Regions from separate parts of the Mesorhizobium sp. Ca11 genome, predicted to be linked through region 1. Evidence: predicted binding sites of a transcription regulator. Region 1 holds the regulator's gene; each other region holds the start of a gene.
The links. The regulator LexA, encoded in region 1, represses DNA repair genes until DNA is damaged. The targets are predictions, from matches to a motif close to TGTTCNNNNTGTGTTCNG.
Positions count from the first base shown of each region.

Region 2: LB538_RS21395 (helicase-related protein) is a predicted target of LexA. The motif match lies at 1,994-2,011, and genes of this name have one in related genera.
Region 3: parE (DNA topoisomerase IV subunit B) is a predicted target of LexA. The motif match lies at 1,574-1,591, and genes of this name have one in related genera.

Region 1 covers NZ_JAIUHU010000011.1:117,313-120,591, reverse strand. The annotation lists gene LB538_RS20060 (ComEC/Rec2 family competence protein) at 1-1,468, shown strand, start outside; gene lexA (transcriptional repressor LexA) at 1,504-2,238, opposite strand; gene kynU (kynureninase) at 2,672-3,279, shown strand, end outside.
Region 2 covers NZ_JAIUHU010000012.1:167,769-171,047, reverse strand. The annotation lists gene LB538_RS21405 (acetyl-CoA C-acetyltransferase) at 1-615, shown strand, start outside; gene LB538_RS21400 (beta-ketoacyl-ACP reductase) at 735-1,457, shown strand; gene LB538_RS21395 (helicase-related protein) at 2,177-3,279, shown strand, end outside.
Region 3 covers NZ_JAIUHU010000001.1:204,086-207,364, reverse strand. The annotation lists gene parE (DNA topoisomerase IV subunit B) at 1-1,508, opposite strand, end outside; gene cpaB (Flp pilus assembly protein CpaB) at 1,764-2,678, shown strand; gene LB538_RS01020 (type II and III secretion system protein family protein) at 2,708-3,279, shown strand, end outside.

The sequences.
Region 1 (3,279 bases):
CGAGTCGATGCGGCGGACCGGCATCTACCACATCATTTCGATCTCCGGCCTGCACATGGCGCTGGTCGCCGGCACGATCATGGTCCTGCTACGCGGCGCCTTCGCGCTGTTTCCGGATTTCTCGTCGCGCCGGCCGGTGAAGAAATATGCCGCTGGCATCGCGCTGGCGTCGATCGCCGCCTATCTCGTGATCTCCGGCATCGTGGTGGCGGCCGAGCGAAGCTTCATCATGCTTGGCGTGATGCTGGTCGCCGTGCTTTTCGACCGCGCAGCGCTGACCATGCGCAACCTGGCGATCTCTGCCATCGCTGTCATCCTGGTCTCGCCGCATGAAGTGGTCGGCCCGAGCTTCCAGATGTCCTTCGCTGCCACCGCCGCCCTGGTCGGCGCCTATGCCGGCTTTGCCGACTATCGCGCCGGCAAAACGACCGCGCCGCCGGCAAAGCGTTCGTTTCTCGGGTTCCTATCGCGAAAACTGGCGATTGGAGCGGGTGGCGCCGCCGTGACGTCGCTCATCGCGGGCAGCGCGACATTGTTGTTTGCCATCTGGCACTTCCAGCGGGTGTCGCCGCTCAGCCTGCTGGCCAATCTGGCGGTGATGCCGATCGTCTCATTGGTCGTCATGCCATTCGCCGTGCTGAGCGCGCTGGCCATGCCCTTCGGCTTCGACGGTCCCTTCCTCTTTGTCATGGGCAAAGGCCTGACGGCGATGATCACCATTTCGGCATGGATTTCCGAGCGCTCACCGGTCGACGCCGTGGGGCTGATCTCGATCCAGTCGGTGCTGCTGGCGACGGTCGCGCTGGTCATCGCGACGATGGCTACCACCTGGCTGAGGCTTGCCGCCGTTCCTTTCGCGCTCGCTGCGCTGCTGGCCATTCCGCATGTCCGCACACCGGACGTGCTTATCTCGGAGGATGCGCATCTGGTGGCGATGCCGATCGGCGGCGGCGAGCTTGCCGTCAATCGCGAGCGCTCCAACGAGTTCACCACCGACAACTGGAAACGGGCGCTGAAAGCCGAGGAGATCGTGCCGCCGGAAAGGTTCGCCAGAGATATGCTGGACATTGCCGATCCCGTCGACCTGCCGCCCGGCTCGCCCTTCTATTGCACCGGTGATCTCTGCATCGGCCGGCATCCTTCCGGCGCGATCGTCGCGCTCGCCGAGACCCGCGACGCCGCCCGGCCGGCCTGCGGTTTCGCCGACCTCATCGTCATCAACGACGCCACGGCCTATAACCCATGCCGCGATCCGCGTGTGCTCGTCATTACCAAGCGGCAGCTGGCGCGCGACGGCAGCGCCGCCGTCTTCTTCGATCCGCAATCGGCAACCGCGCGGCCAACCGTCCGCTACGCGGTCGTAGAACCATACCGACCCTGGCACGAGCAGCGGAAATACACGCGCGAGGCGAGGGGACTGGCGCCCTATAAGCAGCCGGAAAAACCAGCCGCCGCACCGGCCCAATAGATTGTCGTTCGGGCGAAGACGGCGAGCCGTTCTGCTCAGTAGCGGCGGATAAGTCCCACGAGCTTGCCCTGAACCTTGACCCGGTCCGGTCCGAAGATCCGGGTCTCATAGGCCGGGTTGGCAGCCTCGAGCGCGATCGAGGCACCCTTGCGGCGGAAACGCTTAAGCGTCGCCTCCTCATCGTCGACCAGCGCCACCACGATCTCGCCCGGGCTTGCGGTGTTGGCATTGCGGATGATGACGGTGTCGCCATCGAAGATGCCGGCCTCGATCATCGAGTCGCCCTTGACCTCCAACGCGTAATGCTCGCCGCCCATGATCATGTCCGGCGGCACCGAGATCGAATGCGTCTGGTGCTGGATGGCGTCAATCGGCACGCCGGCGGCGATGCGGCCCATCACCGGAATGGATACGGCCGCCGCGGCCTCGTCGTCATTGCTTGGCGTCGGAGTGCGCGATGGCGTCGTCGGCTTGACCTGGCGACTGAGATTGCCTTGGCCGCCCTGGATGACGCTTGGCGAAAACTTCTTCGCGGCATTCAGGCCAGGCGCGATCGAGTCGGGCAGGCGCAGCACTTCCAGCGCGCGCGCCCGGTTCGGCAGCCGGCGAATGAAGCCGCGTTCTTCCAGCGCCGTGATCAGCCGGTGGATGCCGGACTTGGAGGCAAGGTCGAGCGCCTCCTTCATCTCATCGAATGATGGAGGAATCCCGCTCTCCTTCAGGCGTTCATGGATGAACATCAGGAGTTCATGTTGTTTGCGCGTCAGCATCGGCGGCCCCCACGGGTTCTGAAACCAGAATCAGAAAAACAAACCCAGAACAAACACTATCTGTTCCAGTTGTGTTCCGCAACCGTTTAAAGTTTAGTGAATTTGTTAAGGCTGCCGAAACAATGTCGCATCCGGTGATGCCCTGGCCGCCCCTTGTAGGACAGCGGCATTGATTCCGCTCGATTTTGGAGCTTCGTTAAGCTGAAACAAGAGCCGACACGATCACGAAGCCGCGGATGGGATCACGTCGGCTCGTTCCGTAAGCGCGCGGCACCGTGAACGAAACGAATCCAAAATGCCAACCTTGGCGAAGTTCCGATCCGCAGTCTTCGCCGTCTATGGACCAGCTAACACAGGACCAAAGGTTCTTGCCCTGTCGCCGAGGGTGGTGAGACAACCCCCTCGGCCAGATCGAAATGGAGGCGGCAGCACAATGAGGGGAATTCCTGATCTCGCCGAAGTCGAGGCGATGGATGCCGCGGATCCGCTGCGCGCCATGCGCGATCGCTTCGTCTTGCCGGAAGACGTCATATACCTCGACGGCAATTCGCTGGGCGCCGCTTCGGTGGACGCCTTCAGCGAGATCGAGACTGCCGCGAGGCAGGAATGGGCGCGGGATCTCATCCGCGCCTGGAACACCGCCGGCTGGTTCGATATGCCCATCGAGCTGGGTGACCAGCTAGGACGGCTGATCGGCGCGAAACCCGGCCAGACGGTCGTTTGCGACACGACTTCGATCAACATCTACAAGGTCCTGCATGCGGCACTTACAATGCGGCCCGAGCGTTCGGTGATCGTTGCCGAGGGCGACAGCTTTCCGACCGACCTCTACATGGCGGAAGGCGTCGCATCGACGCGGCCCGGCACGGTGCTGCGGCTCGAAGGCGCCGATGCCCCGACGATTGAGGAACTGGTCGACGATCGCGTCGCGGTCATTCTGGTCAACCACGTCAACTACAAATCCGGCCGGCTGCGCGACATGGCGGCGCTCACCCGCAAGGCTCAGGAAGCCGGCGCGCTGATCGTGTGGGACCTCTGCCA
Region 2 (3,279 bases), on a different contig from region 1:
CAGAAGGCCGGCAAGTTCAAGGACGAGATCGTCGCCTTCACCATCAAGGGCAAGAAGGGTGACACAACAGTCGATCAGGACGAGTACATCCGGCACGGCGCGACGCTCGACGCCATGGCCAAGCTGAAGCCTGCTTTCGACAAGGACGGCACGGTCACCGCCGCCAACGCGTCGGGCATCAATGACGGCGCCGCCGGCGCGCTGCTGATGACCGAGGCCGAGGCCGTGCGGCGCGGCATCACCCCACTGGTGCGCATCGCCTCCTGGGCGACCGCCGGCGTCGATCCGGCAATCATGGGCACGGGGCCTATTCCCGCTTCGAAGCGGGCGCTGGAGAAGGCCGGCTGGTCGGTCAAGGACCTCGACCTCGTCGAGGCCAACGAGGCGTTCGCCGCGCAGGCCTGCGCCGTCAACAAGGGCATGGGCTGGGATCCCTCGATCGTCAACGTCAACGGCGGCGCCATCGCCATCGGCCATCCGATCGGCGCTTCGGGCGCCCGCGTCTTCAACACGCTGGTCTACGAGATGCGTCGCCGCGGCGCCAAGAAGGGCCTTGCCACGCTGTGCATCGGCGGCGGCATGGGCGTTGCAATGTGCGTGGAAGCGCTGAACTGAGCGAATAGCGAGGAGGGAGTAGCGAATAGGGAAAACGGCGTCGGCGCAGCAGGCTTCAATCCCCTACTCGCTATTCGCTACTCCCTACTCGCTCCTCCGATCAACAGGGAGGAGCACACATGACCAAAGTAGCAATCGTCACGGGCGGAACACGCGGCATCGGCGCGGCGATATCGGTCGCCTTGAAGACCGCCGGCTATTCGGTCGCGGCGAACTATGCCGGCAATGACGAGGCGGCCCAGAAATTCAAGGCCGAGACTGGTATCCCCGTCTACAAATGGTCGGTCGCCGACTACGAGGCCTGCGCCGCAGGCATCAAGCAGGTGGAGGCCGATCTCGGCCCGGTCTCCGTGCTGGTCAACAATGCCGGCATTACTCGCGACACCATGTTCCACAAGATGACGCCCGCACAGTGGAAGGAAGTGATCGACACCAACCTGTCCGGCGTCTTCAACATGACGCATCCTTTGTGGAGCGGCATGCGCGACCGCAAGTTCGGCCGCGTCATCATCATTTCCTCGATCAACGGCCAGAAGGGTCAGATGGGCCAGGTCAATTATTCGGCCTCGAAAGCCGGCGATATCGGCTTCACCAAGGCGCTGGCTCAAGAGGGGGCTCGCGCCGGCATTACCGTCAATGTCGTCTGCCCCGGCTACATCGCCACCGACATGGTCATGGCCGTGCCGGAAAAAGTACGGGAGTCGATCATCGCTCAGATCCCGGTCGGTCGCCTCGGCGAGCCGGAAGAGATCGCGCGCTGCGTCGCCTTCCTGGCTTCCGATGAGGCCGGCTTCATCACCGGCTCGACCATCTCCGCCAATGGCGGTCAGTATTTCGCCTGACATCCCAGTAGGTCGCCCGGCACCATTTGCCGCCAAAGGCGGCTCCGGCACCGGAGCCGCCTTTTTTGTTCGCCGGCAGGCGGCGCGACACCTTGCCTCAATTCGGCACGCAAAAGTTAACGGCCGCAGCCACGCTCTGTGCATAACCGCTGCGACAAGCTGTGAATCCTCGGTGGGCAAGCTGTGGATAACACCATATCTAGGGGTGAACAAACCAGGAAAACCGCCGGATCGCTGATTCGTCGCCGATTCGTTCCGGCTTTGGCCGGAAAGTTAACAGTGGACGGTGCAAACGTCACCGAACTCGTTAAAAGCGATTAAGAAAAATCAACAATTTCATAAACTTGAAGTCTGCCCTCGGGTCGGGGTCTGACCATTGCCCGGCAAAGGTTAACGACGGCCCGGGTCCGGCAGAGGCCAAGCAGGAATCGGGCCAATTCAGCGATTCAGCATGTGGTGAGACTCACCGTCAAAAAATCCACATATAGCCGTGAACAAACCCTGAATCAGAACGAGTCACCGATTCGTCGCTGATTCGTTCCAGACTCGTTCCAGCTGTTAACAAGCAGCCGATTTTGGCTGTCCCCTCCGGCATAGCCACTTCGCGAGGGAACATTCCGCTTTCGCTTCACGCCCGAAGTCCCTATGTGTCGCCTGTCACACGCGGCGGCAGCGCCGTGCTTCAGACTACGGGCGGCAGAAACCTTATTTCCGAGCCGATGAACATCCAGCCGAAACACTCCCACCCGCTGATCCTTTCGGGCCGCGACGTGACGGCCGTGCTGGGCCCGACCAACACCGGCAAGACGCATCTCGCCATCGAGCGCATGGTCGCGCATGAAACCGGTGTGATCGGCCTACCGCTGAGGCTGCTCGCCCGCGAGGTCTATGCGCGCGTCTGCGAGAAGGTCGGCGCCCACAAGGTGGCGCTGATCACCGGCGAGGAGAAGATCGTGCCCGCCGGCGCAAGATATTCGGTTTGCACCGTCGAGGCGATGCCGCGCGAGACCGACGCCGCCTTCGTCGCCATCGACGAGGTGCAGCTTGCCGGCGATCTCGAGCGCGGCCATATCTTCACCGATCGCATCCTGCATCTGCGCGGCCGCCAGGAGACGCTGCTCCTGGGCGCGGCCACCATGCATGGCATCCTGCAGCGCCTGTTGAAGGGCGTGTCGGTGGTGACGCGGCCGCGGCTCTCGCACCTTGCCTATGCCGGCTCGAAGAAGCTCACCCGGCTGCCGCGGCGCACGGCGATCGTCGCCTTCTCGGCCGACGAGGTCTATGCGATCGCCGAGCTGATCCGCCGCCAGCAGGGGGGTGCTGCCGTCGTGCTCGGCGCTCTTTCCCCGCGCACCCGAAACGCTCAGGTGGAGATCTTCCAGTCCGGCGACGTCGACTATCTCGTCGCCACCGACGCCATCGGCATGGGCCTGAACCTCGACCTCGATCACGTCGCCTTCGCTCAGAACCGCAAGTTCGACGGCTATCAATACCGCAACCTGACCGCCGCCGAGCTTGGCCAGATCGCCGGCCGCGCCGGCCGGCACCTGCGCGACGGGACGTTCGGCGTCACCGGCCAGGTCGACCCATTCGACGAGGAACTGGTCGCCAAGATTGAGGGACACGATTTCGATCCGGCGAAGGTGCTGCAGTGGCGCACCGCCGATTTCGACTTTTCCAGCCTCGATGCGCTGAAGCGCTCGATTGAGGCCAATGCGCCTGTCGAAGGGCTGACCCGCGCGTTGCCGGCGGTGGATGCGCAGGCACTGGAGCAGCTATCGCGCGACGGCGACATCCGCGGCTTGGCCACTGGCAAGGAGCG
Region 3 (3,279 bases), on a different contig from region 1:
CCGGCGGAGGCGACGTTGAGGATCTTGCCGCGCAGCGGCAGCACTGCCTGGCTGGCACGGTCGCGCGCCTGCTTGGCCGAGCCGCCGGCCGAGTCGCCCTCGACGATGAAGATCTCGGCGCCCGCGGCGGCGTTCTGCGTGCAGTCGGCAAGCTTTCCCGGAAGGCGCAGCTTGCGCACCGCGCTTTTGCGCGAGACTTCCTTTTCCTGCCGGCGCCGCACGCGTTCGTCGGCGCGCGCGATGACCCACTCCAGAAGCTTGGAGGCTTCCTGCGGATTGTCCGCCAGCCAGTGGTCGAACGGGTCGCGAAGGGCGTTTTCGACGATGCGCATTGCCTCGATCGTCGCCAGCCTGTCCTTGGTCTGGCCGACGAATTCCGGCTCGCGGATGAACACCGACAGCATGCCGGCGGCCGAGATCATCACGTCATCGGTGGTAATGATCGAAGCTCGCTTGTTGCCGATGAGGTCGGCGTAGGCGCGCAGCCCGCGCGTCAGCACGTTGCGGAAGCCGGCCTCATGCGTGCCGCCTTCGGGGGTCGGAATGGTGTTGCAATAGGAGTTGAGGAAACCGTCGCCGCCGAACCAGGTCACAGCCCATTCGAGCGAACCGTGGCCGCCCTGCTTGTCGCTCTTCCCGGCGAAAACCTCGCGCGTGACCTGGAATTCGTCGCCCAGCGTCGCCTTGAGATAGTCCTTGAGGCCGCCGGGGAAATGGAACTCGGCCTTTGCCGGCGTCTGATCCTTGTCCTTGATCAGCGACGGATCGCAGGTCCAGCGGATCTCGACGCCGCCGAACAGATAGGCCTTCGAGCGCGTCATGCGGTAAAGGCGCGCCGGTTCGAAGGCGGCGCCCTTGCCGAAAATCTGCTCGTCGGGATGGAAGCGGGTCTTCGTGCCGCGGCGGTTGTGGACCTCGCCGAGATGCTCCAATCCACTGACCGGGACGCCGCGCGAAAAACGCTGCCGGTAGAGCTGACGACCCCGCGCGACCTCGACCTCGAGATGGTCGGACAGCGCATTGACGACCGAGACGCCGACGCCGTGCAAGCCGCCGGAGGTCTCGTAAACCTTGGAGTCGAACTTGCCGCCCGAATGCAGCGTGGTCATGATGACTTCGAGCGCCGGCTTCTTGAATTTCGGATGCGGATCGACCGGGATGCCGCGGCCGTTGTCGGTGACGGTCAGGAACCCGTCGGCGGAAAGCTCGACGTCGATGAAGGTGGCGTGGCCGGCCACCGCTTCGTCCATCGAATTGTCGATGACCTCGGCGAACAGGTGATGCATCGCCTTGTCGTCGGTGCCGCCGATATACATGCCAGGACGGCGCCGCACCGGCTCGAGCCCTTCCAGCACCTCGATATCGGCGGCGCTGTAGCCCTCGCTGCCGTCGCGGGTGGCGGTCGTACGCTTCGCCGCCTGCACCAGCGGATCGGCGGGCCGCGAGGGCGCGCGCACTTGCTGTGCCGGCTTTTCCATCTTGCCGAAGAGGTCGTTGTTGTCGTCCATGCGAGGCCTAGCGTCCGGTAATGCGAATCATTCGTGGATACTGCCACGCTTTTGGCGGGCGAACGAGTTCCTGTTCCGTTCAGGGATTCAAACTGTCTCTTATTCTAAAACCATTCGATAACCAAGCCGGCCGAAATAGGGCGGTTGGCGGGTCGCGGGATTCCTGATTCTTTAACATTAACGCCTAGCGTGAGGCCCAACCAACAAAAGACCACGGGCGTCAGGGGTTCCATTGTGAGGGGCAGGGCCATAACCATGATCGGCATCGCCGCCGTTTTCGGCGCGATCTCGATCTTTGCGGCGGATTTCTGGGTCAAGAGCCAGGCGAAGGCTCAGGCCGAGGTCAAGGTCGTCGTGGCGCCGCAGCAGCCCAAGGTCGAGTTCAAGACCATCGTGGTGGCGCAAGCGCCGCTGCGCTACGGCATGGAGCTTGGACGGCCGCAACTCGCCGAGATTCCGTGGCCGCAGGATTCACTGCCGCAGGGCGCTTTCCCGACAATCGACAAGCTGCTTGCGGACGGCAGCCGGGTCGTGCTGTCGCCGATCGAGGTCAACGAACCGGTGCTGCTCACCAAGCTGTCGGGACCGAACGGCCGCGCCACGCTTTCCAACATGCTGTCGGCGGGAATGCGGGCCGTCACCATCCGCACCGACGAGATCGCCGGCGTCGGCGGCTTCATCACGCCGGGAGACCGCGTCGACGTCGTGCTGACGCGCGATGCTGGGGACATCCAGGAAGTGTCCAAGAATGCTCAAGGGGCTGCCGGCTCGACCGTCACGTCCGAGATCGTTGTCTCCGATGCCAAGGTGCTCTCGGTCGGACAGGGCGCCGATGAACGCAAGACCGAGCCGCAAGTCGCCAATTCGGTGACCATCGAGGTGACCAACGACGGGGCGCAGAAGGTGGCGCTTGCCCGCACCGTCGGCACGCTGTCGTTGTCGCTGCGGTCGGCCGCCGACGCCAGCGCCAGCGAAAGCGGGCTGACGACCATCTCGTCCTTCGGCGGTTCGGTTGCCGCAAATGCGCAGGCGAGCGCCGCCTCGCTCGTCAATGCGGTGACGAAGGACCAGGACGAGCCGAAATTCAAGACGGTGATCGTGACGCGCGGCGACAAGGTCGAGGAATACAAGGTTCCTTCGCGGCAACCGCCGCAGGAACTGCAGCAATAGCCGGTGGGGACCGGCGGGGACGGGGCAAGATGTTCGGGTTTGATACATTTCGGACGACCGGGGGATGGCGTCTTCTCGGCGTGATTGCGCTGGCGGCGACAGTGCTTGCCGTCGCCGCGCCGGCAAGGGCGGGCAATGACGTCGTCTATGTCTCGGCGAACAAGAACGCCTCGATCAAGGTCGCCAAGGGCAAGCCGAAGACGATCATGACGAGCGCCGCCTTCTACCAGATCGTCATCGGCGATCCGGAGATCGCCAACGTCAACCCGCTGACCGACAAATCCTTCTATGTGCTGGGCAACAACCTGGGTACCACCGGCATTGCCCTGTTCGACCAGAACAAGCAGCTTGTCGGCACCATCGACATCGAGGTGACGCTGGATACCGACCAGTTGGCCAGCACCATCCGCGCCAGCGTGCCCGACGCCAAGATCAAGGTCGGCTCGGCAAACGGGCGCGTCGTGCTGTCGGGCGAAGCCGACGATGCGGTCGCCGCCGACAAAGCCAGCAAGATTGCGTCACGCTTTTCCGGCAATGAGGAAGTCATCAACTCGGTCAACATCTCGTCCTCGCAGCAGGTTCAGCTCAACGTCCGATTCGT